DNA from 4 places in the Leclercia sp. LSNIH3 genome. Region 4 is predicted to be linked to each of the others. Evidence: predicted binding sites of a transcription regulator. Region 4 holds the regulator's gene; each other region holds the start of a gene.

Region 1 (4,504 bases), 1.0 Mb from region 4:
TTGCTGAAATCCTTCTCGAAGGGTTACGTCGTCTGGAATACCGTGGTTATGACTCTGCCGGTCTGGCAGTGGTCGATGCAGAAGGGCACATGACCCGTCTGCGTCGCCTCGGTAAAGTAAACATGCTGGCACAAGCCGCGGAAGAAACCCCGCTGCACGGCGGCACAGGCATTGCCCATACCCGTTGGGCGACCCACGGTGAACCTTCGGAAGGCAACGCGCACCCGCATGTCTCTGAACACATTGTGGTGGTGCATAACGGCATCATCGAAAACCACGAGCCGCTGCGCGAAGAACTCACTGCACGCGGGTACACCTTCGTTTCTGAAACTGACACCGAAGTGATCGCCCACCTGGTTCACTGGGAACTGGCGCAGGGCGGTACGCTGCGTGAAGCCGTATTGCGTGCTATCCCTCAGCTGCGCGGCGCCTACGGCACCGTGATCATGGACAGCCGCGACCCGTCCACCCTGCTGGCAGCCCGTTCGGGCAGCCCGATGGTTATCGGTCTGGGAATGGGTGAGAACTTTATCGCCTCCGATCAGCTGGCGCTGCTGCCGGTGACCCGTCGCTTTATCTTCATGGAAGAGGGCGACATTGCCGAAGTGACCCGTCGCGACGTGACGATCTTTGATAAAGCAGGCGAGCCGGTGAAGCGTCAGGACATCGAATCCAGCCTGCAGTACGACGCGGGTGACAAAGGTGCTTACCGTCACTACATGCAGAAAGAGATCTACGAACAGCCTAACGCCATCAAAAACACCCTGACCGGGCGCATCAGCCATGGTGAGGTGGATCTGAGCGAGCTGGGGGCAAACGCCAACGAGATGCTGGCTAACGTCGAGCATATTCAGATCGTGGCCTGCGGCACCTCTTACAACTCCGGTATGGTTTCTCGCTACTGGTTTGAAGCCCTGGCTGGCGTGCCGTGCGACGTGGAAATCGCCTCTGAATTCCGCTATCGCAAATCAGCTGTGCGCCGTAACAGCCTGATGATCACCCTGTCCCAGTCCGGCGAAACCGCTGACACCCTGGCGGCACTGCGTCTGTCCAAAGAGCTGGGTTACCTCGGTTCGCTGGCGATCTGTAACGTACCGGGTTCCTCACTGGTGCGTGAATCCGATCTGGCGCTGATGACCAAAGCGGGCACCGAAATCGGTGTGGCCTCAACTAAAGCGTTCACCACCCAACTGACGGTTCTGCTGATGCTGGTGGCGAAACTGGCTCGTCTGAAAGGCCAGGATGCGGCGATTGAGCACGACATCGTTCACGGTCTGCAGGCACTGCCGAGCCGTATTGAGCAGATGCTCTCTCAGGACAAACGCATTGAAGCGCTGGCGGAAGATTTCTCCGACAAGCATCATGCCCTGTTCCTCGGTCGTGGCGATCAGTACCCAATCGCACTGGAAGGCGCGCTGAAGCTCAAAGAGATCTCTTACATTCACGCGGAAGCCTACGCCGCAGGCGAGCTGAAACACGGCCCGCTGGCGCTGATCGACGCGGATATGCCGGTTATCGTGGTGGCACCTAACAACGAACTGCTGGAAAAACTGAAATCCAACATCGAAGAGGTGCGCGCCCGTGGCGGTGTGCTGTATGTCTTCGCCGATCGGGATGCCGGCTTTACCAGCAGCGACAACATGCACATCATCGAGATGCCGCATGTAGAAGAGGTGATTGCGCCAATCTTCTATACCGTACCGCTGCAACTGCTGGCGTACCACGTGGCGCTGATTAAAGGCACCGACGTTGACCAGCCGCGTAACCTGGCGAAGTCCGTTACCGTAGAGTAATTCCCTCAGGCTCCACCTTCGGGTGGAGCTTTTTTAACCTGCCCCCGCTCGCTTTTTCACCCGTTTTTTCCCGCTTCCGTATATGACAATCTGTCATCTTCAGCTACTTTTTGCTTTGTCACAGAAAGAAAATTTTTCTGAAAAAAATCTGTCATGTTGTTATGTAAATTACTGATATTAAAGTATTATTTTGCTAAATTCCTGGCGCAAATTTCACTGTCATAAAACTGTCATATTTCGTACATTTGTCTGTCACCTGTTTGTCCTATTTTGCTCATCGTAGCCACTAAACAATGATTTACGAAAATCTTGCAGGAGACATTATGAAAGTTATGCGTACCACTGTCGCAACTGTTGTCGCCGCGACCTTATCGATGAGCGCGTTCTCTGTGTTTGCAGAGGCAAGCCTGACTGGTGCTGGTGCAACCTTCCCTGCGCCGGTGTATGCCAAATGGGCTGATACCTACCAGAAAGAGACTGGTAACAAGGTGAACTACCAGGGTATCGGCTCCTCCGGTGGCGTTAAACAAATTACCGCAAATACCGTTGATTTCGGTGCATCTGACGCTCCGCTGTCTGATGAAAAACTGACGCAGGAAGGCCTGTTCCAGTTCCCGACCGTTATCGGTGGTGTTGTGCTGGCCGTGAATATCCCTGGCCTGAAGTCCGGCGAGCTGGTGCTGGATGGCAAAACTCTGGGTGATATCTACCTCGGAAAAATCAAGAAATGGGATGACGAAGCCATCACTAAACTGAACCCGGGCGTGAAATTGCCTTCGCAGAACATCGCTGTGGTTCGTCGTGCTGACGGTTCCGGTACCTCCTTCGTCTTCACCAGCTACCTGGCGAAAGTGAACGAAGAGTGGAAATCCAAAGTCGGTTCCGGCTCTACCGTTAACTGGCCAACCGGTCTGGGTGGTAAAGGTAACGACGGTATCGCCGCCTTCGTACAGCGTCTGCCTGGCTCAATCGGCTACGTAGAATACGCTTACGCTAAGCAGAACAACCTGGCGTACACCAAGCTGGTCTCTGCTGATGGCAAACCGGTAAGCCCGACGGAAGAGAACTTTGCCAACGCCGCTAAAGGCGCTGACTGGAGCAAATCTTTCGCTCAGGACCTGACGAACCAGAAAGGTGACGACGCGTGGCCAATCACCTCCACCACCTTCATCCTGGTTCATAAAGATCAGAAGAAACCAGAGCAAGGCACTGAAGTGCTGAAGTTCTTCGACTGGGCATACAAAAATGGCGGCAAACAGGCTAACGACCTGGATTACGCCAGCCTGCCGGACAGCGTGGTTGAGCAGATTCGTGCTGCATGGAAAACCAACGTGAAAGACAGCAGCGGTAAAGCGCTGTACTAACAGGATATTTTTGACGAAGATGGCGGGTGGCGCTGGCGCTAACCCGCCCTACGGCTCCACCTGTAGGCCCGGTAAGCGTTAGCGCCACCGGGCATATTCGTAAGACGTCTCAAACAGAAGAGTAATTTATGGCTGCAACCAAGCCTGCATTTAACCCTCCGGGTAAAAAAGGTGACATGATTTTCAGCGCGCTGGTAAAACTGGCTGCGCTGATTGTGCTATTGCTGCTGGGCGGCATTATCGTGTCTCTGATTTTCTCCTCCTGGCCAAGCATCCAGAAATTCGGTTTCTCCTTCCTGTGGACCAAAGAGTGGGATGCGCCGAACGATATCTACGGTGCACTGGTGCCGATCTACGGCACGCTGGTGACCTCATTTATCGCCCTGCTGATTGCCGTACCGGTGAGCTTTGGTATCGCCCTGTTCCTGACTGAACTGGCACCAAACTGGCTGAAGCGTCCGCTGGGTATCGCCATCGAACTGCTGGCTGCGATCCCGAGTATCGTTTACGGCATGTGGGGCCTGTTTATCTTTGCGCCGCTGTTCGCGACTTACTTCCAGGAGCCGGTAGGCAACGTCCTTTCCGCCATCCCGTTTGTGGGCGCCCTCTTCTCCGGTCCGGCATTCGGTATCGGGATTCTGGCCGCAGGCGTGATCCTCGCCATCATGATTATTCCGTACATCGCGGCGGTAATGCGCGATGTCTTCGAACAAACCCCGGTGATGATGAAAGAGTCGGCCTACGGCATCGGCTGCACCACCTGGGAAGTTATCTGGCGCATCGTTCTGCCGTTCACCAAAAATGGGGTGATTGGCGGCATTATGCTGGGCCTGGGTCGTGCGCTGGGTGAAACCATGGCCGTGACCTTTATCATCGGTAACACCTACCAGCTCGACAGCGCCTCGCTCTATATGCCGGGTAACAGCATTACTTCGGCGCTGGCTAACGAATTCGCTGAAGCGGAATCGGGCCTGCACGTTGCCGCGCTGATGGAACTGGGCTTAATTCTGTTTGTTATCACCTTCATCGTGCTGGCGATCTCCAAAGTGATGATCATGCGCCTCGCGAAAAATGAGGGGGCACGCTAATGGCAACGCTTGAAATGCAAAACACCGTGGAGCTGGCAGAATCTCGTCGCAAAATGCAGGCCAGACGGCGCATGAAAAACCGCATCGCCCTGACGCTGTCGATGGCAACCATGGCATTTGGTCTGTTCTGGCTGATCTGGATCCTGTTCTCCACAGTGACGCGCGGTATCGACGGCATGTCGCTGGCGCTGTTCACGGAGATGACCCCACCACCGAACACGGCGGGCGGCGGTCTGGCAAACGCCCTGGCGGGCAGCGG
Region 2 (4,504 bases), 2.2 Mb from region 4:
GTAGCCATACTCCTTTAGCACTGCCAGCGTTTTCGCCGCAATATCTTTGCCTTCCTGATGGTGGAACCACGGCGCTTTGATTTCCGGGTAGATACCGATGTTTTTACCGGTGGAGTGGTTCAGCCCCTGAACAAACTCTATTTCCTCTTCGAAAGTGTGAATGCGGAAGTCAGATTTGCCCATCGGGAAGCGCCCCGGATAGACCTGCACCTTCTTGCCGTTTTCGATCTCAAAGCCTTCGGTAAATTTCAGCGAGCGGATTTCTGCCAGCGTAAAGTCGATGGCGTAATAACGGCCATCTTTACGGGCGCGGTCCGGGAAACGTTCCGCCACATCCGTCACGCGATCCAGATAATGATCATGCAGGACAACCAGTTGGTCGTCCTTCGTCATCACCAGATCCTGCTCCAGATAGTCCGCGCCCTGTGCATAGGCCATCGCTTTTGCCGGAAGCGTGTGCTCCGGCAAATAACCGCTCGCGCCACGGTGGGCGATAACAATTTTATCGGCCGCCAGCGCGGAGCCGGTCATCAGCCCCGCCAGCAGCAGGCCAGTCGCTAATTGAGTCAGTTTCAAAGCCCCTCTCCTTATTGACGACGTGCCAGCACTTCAGCGTGGTGACGTTTTTCCCCGATCATGACCACAATCAGCAGCAGTACCGCCAGGACGCTCCCGCCAATCATCACCATAAACCCGCCGTCCCAGCCGAAGAAGTCAACGGTATAGCCAACAATGGCGCTGGCCGCGACCGAACCGCCCAGATAACCAAACAGACCGGTAAAGCCCGCCGCTGTCCCTGCCGCTTTTTTCGGTGCCAACTCCAGGGCGTGCAGGCCAATCAGCATTACCGGGCCATAGATCAGGAAGCCGATGACGATCATGCACGCCATGTCTACGGATGGATTACCCGGCGGGTTGAGCCAGTAAACGATGGTCGCAATGGTCACCAGAGTCATAAAGAAGACGCCTGTCGCACCACGGTTGCCCCGGAAGACTTTGTCCGACATCCAGCCGCATAGAAGCGTGCCCGGGATCCCCGCATACTCATACAGGAAGTAGGCCCAGGAAGATTTATCCAGCGCGAAGTGCTTCACCTCTTTCAGATAGGTTGGCGACCAGTCCAGAATGCCGTAGCGCAGCAGATAAACAAACACGTTTGCCACCGCGATGTACCACAGCAGTTTGTTTGGCAGCACATATTTCATGAAGATCTGTTTTGCCGACAGCTCTTCTTCGTGCTGCTCGCTGTAATCATCGGGATAGTCGTTTTTGTACTCTTCGATCGGCGGCAGGCCACAGGACTGCGGCGTATCACGCATCAGGGCAAAAGCGATAATCGCCACCACGATGGCGCCAAAGGCGGGCATATAGAGCGCCGCTTTCCAGTCGTTGAACCAGGCCATACCGAGCAGGAACAGCAGAGGTGGAATACCGCCGCCGACGTTATGCGCGCAGTTCCACACCGACACGATGCCGCCACGCTCTTTCTGCGACCACCAGTGCACCATGGTGCGTCCACACGGCGGCCAGCCCATCCCCTGGAACCAGCCGCAGAGGAACAGCAGCACAAACATGACCGCAATACTGGAGGTCGCCCAGGGAACGAAGCCCATAAAGAGCATCACCGCTGCCGCCAGAATCAGCCCGGCAGGCAGGAACACGCGCGGATTCGAACGATCCGACACTGACCCCATGATGAACTTGGAAAAACCGTAAGCGATTGAGATCCCGGACAACGCGAACCCCAGATCGCCGCGCGAAAAGCCCTGCTCCACCAGATAGGGCATGGCAAGCGCAAAGTTCTTACGCACCAGGTAATAAGCCGCATACCCGAAGAAAATCCCCAGGAAGATTTGCCAGCGCAGGCGGCGATAAAGCGGATCTATTTCTGCCTCTGGCAGACGCGCCTGATGCGGCGCAGGTTTAAAGATACTGAGCATGACAGCCTCCGTGGCCTTAGAGAAAGTGAGCAGGTGGCTCGCACCTGATTCCAGAGGCGGGGATGTTAAGAAATCACAGCGATTGTTACTGTGAATCAACGCACAGATTGTTACAGAAATATGACAGAATGCGCATAAAGACGCATGGAATGGCGTTTCATTTTCGTATCAGGCGCGTTTATGTTCGAAATCAAACAAACCACAACTTTCATGTGGCTAAATGATAGAAAAACGAACACAGAGGAAAGACGATGACACTTCAGGATCCTCGTTACAGCGATGTGATAATCATCGGCGGTGGCGCAACCGGGGCGGGGATTGCCCGGGACTGTGCGCTGCGGGGCTTAAGCGTTACACTTCTTGAACGCCATGATATCGCGACAGGGGCAACCGGGCGTAATCACGGCCTGCTCCACAGCGGCGCGCGCTATGCGGTCACGGATGCGGAATCCGCACGGGAGTGTATTGCTGAAAACCAGATCCTCAGGCGCATCGCCCGTCACTGCGTTGAACCAACCAATGGTCTGTTTATCACGCTGCCTGAAGATGATCTTTCGTTTCAACAAACCTTTATTTCCGCCTGTACCGCAGCCGGGATCGCTGCTGAAGCGATTGACCCTGCGCAGGCCCGCCGTATAGAACCCGCCGTAAACCCTGCCCTGATCGGCGCAGTTACGGTCCCGGACGGCACGGTGGATCCCTTCCGGCTGACGGCCGCCAATATGCTGGACGCCCGCGAGCACGGCGCGCGTATCCTGACCGGGCATGAGGTCACCGGGCTAATCCGCGAAGGCAACACCGTTCGCGGCGTGCGGGTATTTGATACGCAATACAAAGAGCACAGCGACCTGTTTGCCGCCGTCGTGGTGAACGCGGCGGGGATCTGGGGTCAGCGCATCGCGGAATATGCCGACCTCTCCGTTCGTATGTTTCCGGCAAAAGGTTCCCTGCTGATCCTCGATCACCGCATCAACAACCACGTCATTAACCGCTGCCGTAAACCCTCTGATGCCGATATCCTGGTGCCGGGGGATACCATTTCATTGATTGGCACCACCTCAACCCACGTTGACTACAGCGAAATTGACGCCAACCGGGTGACGGCTGACGAGGTGGATATCCTGCTGCGTGAAGGTGAAAAACTGGCACCTGTCATGGCACAAACCCGTATTCTGCGGGCGTATGCCGGCGTTCGCCCGCTGGTGGCCAGCGATGACGATCCGAGTGGACGTAACGTTAGCCGCGGCATTGTGCTGCTCGATCACGCCGAACGTGACGGGATGGAGGGCTTTATCACCATTACCGGCGGCAAGCTGATGACCTATCGCCTGATGGCGCAATGGACCACCGATGCCGTGTGCCGGAAACTGGGCAACACCAAAACGTGCGTCACGGCGGAAAAGCCTCTGCCCGGCTCGCGTGAAGCAACCGAAAAAACCCTGCAAAAAATCATCTCGCTCCCCGCCCCGCTGCGCGGCTCTGCCCTCTATCGTCACGGTGACAGAACACCCGCATGGATTGGCGGAGGGCGGCTTAGCCGCAGCCTGGTGTGCGAGTGTGAGGCGGTGACCGCCGGGGAGGTTCAATACGCCGTGGAGAACCTGACGGTGAACAATCTGCTGGACTTGCGCCGCCGTACCCGCGTCGGCATGGGAACCTGTCAGGGTGAACTGTGCGCCTGCCGGGCAGCAGGGCTGTTACAGCGCTTTCATGTCACTACCTCAAGCCAGTCACTGACGCAGTTGAGTGAATTTTTAAACGAGCGCTGGAAAGGCATTCAGCCTGTCGCCTGGGGCGATGCCCTGCGTGAAAGCGAGTTTACCCGCTGGGTCTACCAGGGGCTTTGTGGTCTGGAGAAGGAGTCGCAGGATGAAATTTGATACCCTGATTGTCGGCGGTTGCCTTGCGGGTTTGCTCTGCGGCATCAAACTCACGACGCACGGGCTTCGCTGCGCCATCGTTACCCGGGGCCAGAGCGCGCTGCATTTCTCGTCCGGCTCGCTGGATCTGTTAGGGCCGATGGCCTTTGACGATTTGCCTCCAGCGCACCCGTACCGCCTTACGGGCGTCGAAAACGTTATACGCTACGCCAGGGAAGCGGAAACGCTGCTGGCACGCAGCGGCGCGGGCTTACAGGGCAACGCGCAGCAAAATCATCAGCGTGTGACCCCACTTGGCACCCTGCGATCTGCCTGGCTCAGCCCGGAAGAGGTTCCCGTCGCCCCCTTCGACGCGAAGCGTGTGCTGGTGGTCGGGATCAGCGGTTTTCTTGATTTCCAGCCGCACCTGGCCGCCGCCTCGCTGAGCCAGCGGGGGATTAACGTCGATGCCGCTGAGATCGACCTTCCTGAACTCGACGTACTGCGTGACAACCCCAGCGAGTTTCGTGCGGTGAATATTGCCCGCCTGCTGGATCATGAAGATAAATGGCCGCAACTGTATGAGGCACTCCGGCCGCTCGGCGAAACCTGCGATGCTCTGTTTATGCCGGCCTGTTTCGGCTTAACGGACAATCGCCTCTGGCACTGGCTGTCCGATCGCTTGCCCTGCTCTTTGGGTTTACT
Region 3 (4,504 bases), 400 kb from region 4:
AGCGAGCGCTCAGAGCGCAGGAAGCCCTCTTTATCGGCATCCAGAATCGCCACCAGCGACACTTCCGGCATATCCAGCCCTTCACGCAGCAAGTTGATCCCCACCAGCACGTCGAACTCGCCAAGACGCAGATCGCGGATGATCTCCATTCGCTCCACGGTGTCGATATCGGAGTGCAGATAGCGCACCTTCTCGCCGTGCTCCTCGAGGTATTCGGTCAGATCCTCGGCCATGCGTTTGGTCAGGGTGGTGACAAGCACGCGCTCGTTGATGGCCGACCGGGCGCGGATCTCCGACAGCAGGTCATCCACCTGCGTCGCAACCGGGCGCACTTCGATAATCGGATCCAGCAGGCCTGTCGGACGCACCACCTGATCGACCACTTCGTCGCCCGATTTCTCCAGCTCGTAGTTGCCCGGCGTTGCGGAAACGTAAATGGTTTGCGGTGCCAGCGCCTCAAACTCTTCAAACTTCATTGGGCGGTTATCCAGCGCTGACGGCAGGCGGAAGCCGTACTCCACCAGGGTCTCTTTACGCGCCCGGTCGCCACGATACATCCCGCCAATCTGCGGAATGGTGACGTGGGATTCGTCCACCACCAGCAGGCCATCCGCCGGCAGGTAGTCAAACAGGGTTGGCGGTGCCTCCCCCGGCCCGCGGCCAGAGAGATAGCGCGAGTAGTTTTCAATCCCGGAGCAGTAGCCCAGCTCGTTCATCATCTCGAGATCGAACTGGGTACGCTGGCTGATACGTTGCTCTTCCAGCAGCTTGTTATTGTCCAGCAGCGTTTTGCGGCGATCCGCCAACTCGACTTTGATATCTTCCATCGCCTGCACGATGCGCTCGCGCGGGGTCACGTAGTGGGTTTTCGGGTAGACGGTGAAGCGCTGAATAATTGACTCCACCTGGCCGGTCAGCGGGTCAAACAGCGACAGACGCTCGACCTCTTCATCGAACAGCTCGACGCGCAGCGCGAAGTCGTCCGACTCGGCCGGGAAGATATCGATGACCTCTCCGCGAACACGGAAGGTGCCACGCTGGAACGCCTGATCGTTACGGGTGTACTGCAGCTCCGCCAACCGCCGCAAAATGGCGCGCTGATCGATAATCATCCCCTGGGTCAGGTGCAGCATCATCTTCAGGTAGAGATCGGGATCGCCGAGGCCGTAAATGGCTGATACCGATGCCACCACCACTACGTCACGGCGTTCAAGCAGCGCCTTGGTCGCGGACAGACGCATCTGCTCGATATGCTCGTTCACCGAGGCATCTTTTTCGATAAAGGTATCGGAGCTGGGGACGTAGGCTTCCGGCTGATAGTAGTCGTAGTACGAGACGAAATACTCCACCGCATTTTCGGGGAAGAACTCTTTCATCTCGCCGTACAGCTGCGCAGCCAGCGTTTTATTCGGTGCCAGCACCATGGTCGGCCGCTGCAGATCGGCGATCACGTTGGCGACAGTGAAGGTTTTACCCGAACCGGTTACGCCCAGCAGCGTCTGGTGTGCAAGCCCATCCTCCAGCCCCTCTTTCAGACGGCGAATCGCTTCAGGCTGATCGCCGGAAGGACGGAAAGCGGAATTCAGTTTGAACGGTTTACTCATGAGCGGCGACCTGATGATGGTTAATACGGCAGGTGTGTAATTTTACTCCTGATGGCTATTTTTGCCAGTAAATTATACTGGATATAAATCCAGTGGCATCCGCGCCATTTTGTGCCAGCAGCAGTGGGAATCGAGCGAAGCTGCGTAAAATTTCGACTGCAACGGGATAAAATTCCAACAGGGGTGGGTTATCCCCAGAACTTTTCATTTTTTAACATTTGTCAAGGCGAGCCGCTGGACTTCACCCCTGCAAGTTGACACTTTGATGACAATGATTGCTTTTATTTAACGATTTGATCTTCTTAAAAGTTTTCAAAAAGACGCGTTTCGCAGCAATTCAGGCGCAGGCCGCGTATTCTCTCGCTTACCTTGTGTTTTCTAACTCTAATGCACATGGTTATCCACAGGAATAGTGGATAACTGCCGCCAGCCCATACGGAACGTGACTCGGCTCGTTCCCGGTTTTTACCCACAACGGGACGGTAAAAAATTTTTATCGCCTAATTTTGGCGATCTGATGACCAAAATCACCAAAGGATTTGGTGAGATCCTGTTCACATTTTGACCAAAATCGCCCTGCACCAGGCGCATCTCAGAGGGCACCGACACAGTGCATCGCCCCTGGCTCACCGCGCTGATTTTTGAGCCGATTCCGAAAAAAGCCGCTTTAAGCGCCCTTTTTCAGGCAGTGGCAAGAGTCTTGCAGAGTATCAGGTGTCACCGATGCCTGAAAAGGAGCACCACCATGTTAAGCCTGCGCGCCGTTAATCAGTATTACGGAGATCGCCACACCCTGTGGAACGTTGACCTCGATCTCCCCCCCGGCGTCTGCACCGGCGTACTCGGGCTACCCGGGATGGGGAAAACCACCCTCGTGAGCTGTATTGCTGGCCTGCTGCCGATTGCCAGCGGCACCATGGTTTGGCATGACGCCGGGGCCTCGCCCTGCGATTTGCAGCAGGCCAGAACGGGAATTAGCTTTGTGCCGCAGGACAGGCGGATCTTCTCGCAACTGACGGTAGAGGAAAATTTGCACATTGCGCGAATGGCGAAAGGCGTCGCGGGCGGGACAACAAGCCGCGACGTTTTTGAGTTCTTTCCCGAGCTTTATCCGCTGCGCCAGCTGCGGGCCTCCGGTCTTAACGACGATCAGCAATATCAGCTGGCGCTGGCGAACGCGCTGGTGACCCGCCCTCGCCTGCTTATCCTCGACGAGCCGAGCCGTGGGACCGGCCAGTTATTTACTCTCAAACTGGCGCAACTGCTGCTCAGGTTCAACCGGGAGCTGGGGTTATCAGTGCTGCTGGCCGAGCAGCACCTCTCCCTGATCCGCCGGGTAGCGGATCGCTTTTGCCTGCTTTACCGGGGGCGAAATGTAGCCCAGGGCAGGGTCAGCGAGCTGGATGATCCGCTTATAGCCCACTGGATGGGGCCTGCGGCGTCAGCGCAGTAAGGGAAAGATACTGCCCGACGGTTGCGGTGTCCGCTTCGTCGCCCAGCCACGGGATTTCGCCCAACAAGGGGGCTGGCAGCACGCGCCTGAGCGTGGCCATGTATTCAGGATGGCGCTTGCCGGGCGGCACCACCCCGTTCGCTACCCAGCCTGCAAAATGCAGCCCTGCCTGGCGGATCGCCTGCGCGGTCAGCATGGCGTGGTTAATACAGCCCAGCTTGACTCCCACCACCAGGATCACCGGCAGACGCTCGGCCATCACCCAGTCTGCGAAGGTCTGCTCCTGCGACAGCGGCGTAAACCAGCCGCCCGCGCCTTCCACCAGCACCCAGTCAGCCTGCGTCTCCAGCGAGCGTAACCCGGCGGAAAGCGTACTGAACAGGATCGGGCGCTGCTCATCCGCGCTGATGATATGCGGCGAGGTCGGCTCGGCAAAGGTGTAGGGATTGACCGCCGTATAGCTCATGGCCACGCTGCTGTTGCGTTGTAACGCCAGCGCATCGCTGTTACGCAGCCCCGCTGCGGTCATCTCGCTACCGGAGGCCACCGGTTTGTATCCCGCGGTATGGCGACCCAGCGCACGCGCCGCCTGTAACAGAGCGGTGCTGGCAACGGTTTTTCCGACCTCGGTGTCGGTGCCGGTGACAAAATAACGTTCAGTCACGTTCAATAATCCCATGAAAAAGTTGGTAAGAGAGCGGGAATTTTCCCGCCTGCTGTGGCCAGGCCTGGGCCAGCTGGTGCAGTTGCCCGCGGGTTAAGGGTTTACTCGACCGTCCGGCGTGAAGATGGGTGGCCCCAATCCCCTTCAGGGACTGCATGGCGCTGAGCGCATCGTCAAACAGCAGCGTAACGGTCTGGACCGCGGAGCGGTACTGCCAGCCGGACAGGGCGTCGTTTACCTGCTCCCCGGACAGAAACCGGTTGGCATGCGGCTGGGTATCTATCGCCTGCCAGGCCTGATTCAGCTCCGGCAGCGAGCCATTGAGCAGCGTCGTGAAGGCCACCTTGCCCCCCGGCTGCGCCACCCGGTAGAGTTCGGCCAGCGCCTGCGGCAGGCTGGCGCACCATTGCACCGCCAGATGGCTCCAGACGAGGCTGAACTGCCCCTCCGCCAGCGGAATGGCTTCGATATCGGCCTGCAGATAGTGGTCGGCCGCCTGGTTGCGACGCGCTTCCTCCAGCATCGGGGCGCAGAGATCCATCGCCGTCACGTGGCTCCCGGCCTTGCGCCAGGCGAGGCTGTTGCTCCCCGGTCCGCAGCCCGCATCCAGCACGCGGGGGAAACGGTTTTCAGCGAGCAAGGCCCGCAGCCCGTCAGCACTTTGCCGCTGGAGTCCGTCGTGGCGTGCGTAGCTGTGCGCCGCCCGGCCAAAGGCGGCGGCAATCGCCTGTTTATTCACTTGCGACATGCAGCGCCTCCAGTAATGCGGCAATATCTGCCGAC
Region 4 (4,504 bases):
TAATTCCGCGATACGGCGGGTCAGCGTCGCGAGCTGCGTTTTATCGCGATTCAGCTGGGCAAAGTGCGCCCGCCAGCCCGCCATCTCCTGACCCCACTGACGGAAGCGGTCGTGGTCGGTCAGCCACTGCGTCAGAGTGGTGAACTCGGTTTGCAGTTGCTCGCGCGCCCGCAACGCCCCGTTGCGGATCCTGGCGCGCAGCGCCTCGCTGGACTGTAAGCGAGTGTTCACATCCAGCATCTGCTGTTCTGTTTGTGCCAGGCGGGCGGTCTGCTCATGCTGCCGCTCCCACTGCGGGCGCAGCAGCGCGGCAGGTTGGGCCAGATGCAGCTTTTCCAGCTCGGGAGTCGCATCGGTCAGGGCCTGCTGCGCCTGCTGCTGCGCGGCCATCGCCTGCTGCTGCTCGCGCAATAACTCATCGTGGCGGGTCAGCCAGTGATAATCTTTCTGCTGCGCCTGCTGTTGGGCCAGGAGCTGATGTTCTTCGTCAGTAAGTACCTGCAAACCTTGCTGAAGCTGCTGTTGTTGCTCCTCGCTGAGTAACACCACCCCGGCGGCCTGGGCTTCACGCCGCTCCAGTTCGCTGCGGGCCGCTTTATGTTTTTCAAACACCATCGCCGAGATCTGGCCGTAAATTTCGGTGCCGGTCAGCTCCTCCAGCAGCTCGGCGCGCTCTTTTGGCCGGGCGTTGAGGAAGGCGGCGAACTGCCCCTGGGATAACAGCATCGAGCGGGTAAAGCGGTCGTAGTCCAGGCCGGTCAGGGAGGCGACAAGCTCCAGTTTATCCTTCACTTTATCCGCGAGGATTTTGCCATCTTCGCACTGGGCCAGCTCCACACGCGGGGCCTGGAGGTTGCCGTCCGGCTGATTGCGCGCCCGGTTCTGGCTCCAGAAAGCGCGATAGGCTACCCCTTTGACTTCAAACTCCACCTCTGCCAGACACTCGGCGGTATCGCGGGTCATCAGATCGTTTTGCGATTGTGAAACCGTATTCAGGCGCGGCGTCTCGTGGTACAGCGCCAGACAGATGGCATCCAGCAGGGTGGTTTTCCCGGCCCCTGTGGGGCCGGTGATGGCAAACAGGCCGTTGCTGAGGAATGGCTCGGCGGTAAAGTCGATTTTCCATTCGCCCTTGAGTGAGTTGAGGTTTTTCAGGCGCAGGCTGAGAATTTTCATGCGTTGTCCTCCTCGTTATCCAGGGCATGCAGGGCATGGCTGAACAGCTCGTTTAACCTTGCCCGCTGTGCGTCGTCCAGGGTCTCCTGCGCCAGGCGGCGCTCAAAGACCTCCTCCACCCGCAGCTCACTGAGGGTTTCACGCAGGCTGTTGGCGAGGAGTTTCTCGCGCAGCTCGCGACTGCGCCGCACCAGTAGCACCTCCACCGGCAGATCGTCCGTCAGGTGCTGAATTTTACGCTGCATGTCGTGCAGATACTCCTCGGTGGCAATTTCGATATCCAGCCAGACGGGAGGCGTCTGCTTCACGCCGCGCCACTGCTCCAGCTGGGCAGCAATGGCCGCCAGATCGCCCTTCAGTACCGCCAGCGGCTGGGTAATGGGCACGTCAAGGGATTCGACGGCGCTGAGCTTGCCGTGGTCGAAGCTCACCAGATGCACGCATTTGCTTTTGCCGGTTTCATCGAAGCTGAGGGGAATAGGGGAGCCGCAATAACGAATATGCTCGCAGCCGCCAATCTTCTGTGCGCGGTGGATGTGGCCCAGCGCAATATAGTCGGCCGCCGGGAAGTGCTGCGCGGGGAAGGCATCCAGCGTCCCGATGTAGATGTCACGTACCGCGTCACTTTTACTGGCACCTACGGTGGTAAGATGCCCGGTGGCAATGATCGGCAGGACGCTGTCGCCGCGCAGCTGGCAGGCGGCGGTATATTGATCGGCGTAATAATGGGTGATAGCCGTTAACAGCTGCTGCTGTTTCTCGATTCCTGAAAGACCCGCCTGGCTTTTCATCACGTCGCGAGGGCGTAAGAACGGAATAGGGCATAGCACCGCCCCTGGTGTACCGTCACGCTTGCGCAGAATTTGTGGCCCATGTCCGGCGCTGGCGACCACGGTCGTGTTGAGAAAGGCCAGGATTTCACGGGATTCATTCAGCGTGGCCACGGAATCATGGTTACCGGCCACAATCACCAGATGGCACCCGGTCTTTTGCAGGTTCACCACGAAACGGTTATACAGCTCTCGCGCATAGCTCGGCGGCGATCCGGTATCAAAAATGTCACCGGCCACGAGAATGGCGTCCACCTGGTGTGTTTGCGCCATCTCAAGCAGCCAGCTGAGGAAGGCTTCATGTTCGGCGGCGCGGCTTTTACTGTAGAAGTTCTGTCCCAGATGCCAGTCCGAGGTGTGAAGTATGCGCATAACAGATCCGTGGCAAAAAAATGTAAGCGGGATTATAAACATTCAGGGGAAGGAAGATAACCGCTACAATCAGGGCGACCAGAAAACAACGGTTTGCCTTTATTGGTGGGCGTCTTTTTCATAAATCTGTCATAAATCTGACGCATAATGACGCCGTATTACAAACATGTAACCTAAATAAGACAGGGCTAAGTATGGCGAGACGTATTCTGGTCGTAGAAGATGAAGCACCCATTCGTGAAATGGTCTGTTTCGTGCTCGAACAAAATGGCTTTCAACCGGTAGAAGCCGAAGATTACGACAGCGCAGTAAATCAGCTCAACGAACCCTGGCCCGATCTGATCCTGCTCGACTGGATGTTGCCCGGCGGCTCTGGTCTGCAATTCATTAAACATATCAAACGCGAAGCCTTAACCCGCGATATCCCGGTGATGATGTTGACCGCCCGTGGCGAAGAGGAAGATCGCGTTCGCGGCCTGGAGACCGGCGCGGATGACTACATCACCAAACCTTTCTCCCCGAAAGAGCTGGTGGCGCGTATCAAGGCGGTCATGCGCCGTATTTCACCGATGGCGGTCGAAGAGGTGATTGAGATGCAGGGTCTGAGCCTGGATCCCACCTCGCACCGCGTCATGACCGGTGAAAATCCCCTCGATATGGGGCCGACAGAATTCAAACTGCTGCACTTCTTTATGACCCACCCGGAACGCGTATATAGCCGCGAGCAGCTGCTTAATAATGTCTGGGGCACGAACGTCTATGTTGAAGACCGGACGGTGGATGTTCATATTCGTCGTTTGCGTAAGGCGCTGGAAACCAGCGGTCACGATCGTATGGTACAGACCGTCCGCGGCACGGGTTATCGTTTCTCCACCCGTTTCTGAACAATCACAGGAGTGTGACGCGTGCTGGAACGTCTGTCATGGAAAAGGCTCTGTTTTGAACTGGTACTTTGCTGTATTCCGGCCCTGATCCTCGGGGCTGTTTTCGGTTATTTACCCTGGTTTTTGCTGGCGGCAATCACCGGATTGCTGATCTGGCACTTCTGGAATCTGCTCCGCCTGTCATGGTGGCTGTGGGTAGACAGAAGCATGACCCCTCCGCCGGGAAGCGGTAGCTGGGAACCTCTGCTGTATGGTCTGCACCAGATGCAGATGCGTAATAAAAAGCGCCGACGCGAGCTGGGCAATCTGATCAAGCGCTTTCGCAGCGGCGCGGAATCCCTGCCGGATGCGGTGGTGCTCACCACCGAAGAAGGGGCAATGTTCTGGTGTAACGGACTGGCGCAACAGCTATTGGGCCTGCGCTGGCCAGACGATAATGGACAGAACATCCTCAACCTGCTGCGTTACCCCGAGTTTGCCCAGTATCTGAAAAAACGCGATTTTACCCGCCCACATAATCTGGTGATGAACAATGGTCGTCATCTGGAGATCCGCGTGATGTCCTACAGCGACAAGCAGTGGCTGATGGTGGCACGCGACGTGACGCAAATGCACCAGCTGGAAGGGGCGCGGCGCAACTTCTTCGCCAACGTTAGCCATGAATTACGCACCCCACTGACGGTGTTGCAGGGCTATCTGGAGATGATGCAGGAGCAGACTCTGGAGGGCGCGCCGCGGGAAAAAGCGTTGCAGACCATGCGCGAGCAGACGCAACGGATGGAAGGGCTGGTCAAGCAGTTGCTGACCCTTTCCCGTATTGAGGCCGCACCAACCCTGGCGCTCAATGAAACTATCGACGTGCCGATGATGTTGCGGATGTTAGAGCGAGAGGCGCAAACCCTAAGCCAGCAGCAGCATCAGCTCACCTTCGAGGTGGATAACACTCTCAAAGTGCGCGGCAGTACCGATGAGATGCGCAGCGCCATCTCCAACCTGGTCTATAACGCGGTGAATCACACGCCGGCAGGCACTCACATTACCGTGCGCTGGCAGCATGTGCCTACGGGGGCGGAGTTCAGCGTCGAGGATGACGGCCCTGGCATTGGCCCGGAGCATATTCCTCGTCTGACCGAGCGTTTTTATCGGGTGGATAAAGCCCGTTCCCGCCAGACGGGCGGCAGTGGGCTGGGGCTGGCTATCGTTAAACATGCCATCAATCACCACGACAGCCGTCTCGATATT

The links. The regulator PhoB, encoded in region 4, activates phosphate uptake and scavenging genes when phosphate is short. The targets are predictions, from matches to a motif close to CTGTCATAAAACTGNCNNAT.
Region 1: a site for PhoB is predicted at 2,010-2,029, ahead of pstS (phosphate ABC transporter substrate-binding protein PstS). Genes of this name have one in related genera too.
Region 2: a site for PhoB is predicted at 2,048-2,067, ahead of glpT (glycerol-3-phosphate transporter). Genes of this name have one in related genera too.
Region 3: a site for PhoB is predicted at 1,857-1,876, ahead of uvrB (excinuclease ABC subunit UvrB). Genes of this name have one in related genera too.

Annotation. Positions count from the first base shown of each region.
Region 1 covers NZ_CP026387.1:2,417,988-2,422,491, reverse strand. Annotated here, with positions in the region: gene glmS (glutamine--fructose-6-phosphate transaminase (isomerizing)) at 1-1,793, shown strand, start outside; gene pstS (phosphate ABC transporter substrate-binding protein PstS) at 2,117-3,157, shown strand; gene pstC (phosphate ABC transporter permease PstC) at 3,286-4,245, shown strand; gene pstA (phosphate ABC transporter permease PstA) at 4,245-4,504, shown strand, end outside.
Region 2 covers NZ_CP026387.1:3,932,903-3,937,406, reverse strand. Annotated here, with positions in the region: gene glpQ (glycerophosphodiester phosphodiesterase) at 1-576, opposite strand, end outside; gene glpT (glycerol-3-phosphate transporter) at 588-1,940, opposite strand; gene glpA (anaerobic glycerol-3-phosphate dehydrogenase subunit A) at 2,192-3,820, shown strand; gene glpB (glycerol-3-phosphate dehydrogenase subunit GlpB) at 3,810-4,504, shown strand, end outside.
Region 3 covers NZ_CP026387.1:990,802-995,305, forward strand. Annotated here, with positions in the region: gene uvrB (excinuclease ABC subunit UvrB) at 1-1,604, opposite strand, end outside; gene C3F35_RS04820 (ABC transporter ATP-binding protein) at 2,350-3,057, shown strand; gene bioD (dethiobiotin synthase) at 3,017-3,721, opposite strand; gene bioC (malonyl-ACP O-methyltransferase BioC) at 3,714-4,469, opposite strand; gene bioF (8-amino-7-oxononanoate synthase) at 4,453-4,504, opposite strand, start outside.
Region 4 covers NZ_CP026387.1:1,389,021-1,393,524, reverse strand. Annotated here, with positions in the region: gene sbcC (exonuclease subunit SbcC) at 1-1,176, opposite strand, end outside; gene sbcD (exonuclease subunit SbcD) at 1,173-2,378, opposite strand; gene phoB (phosphate response regulator transcription factor PhoB) at 2,573-3,262, shown strand; gene phoR (phosphate regulon sensor histidine kinase PhoR) at 3,284-4,504, shown strand, end outside.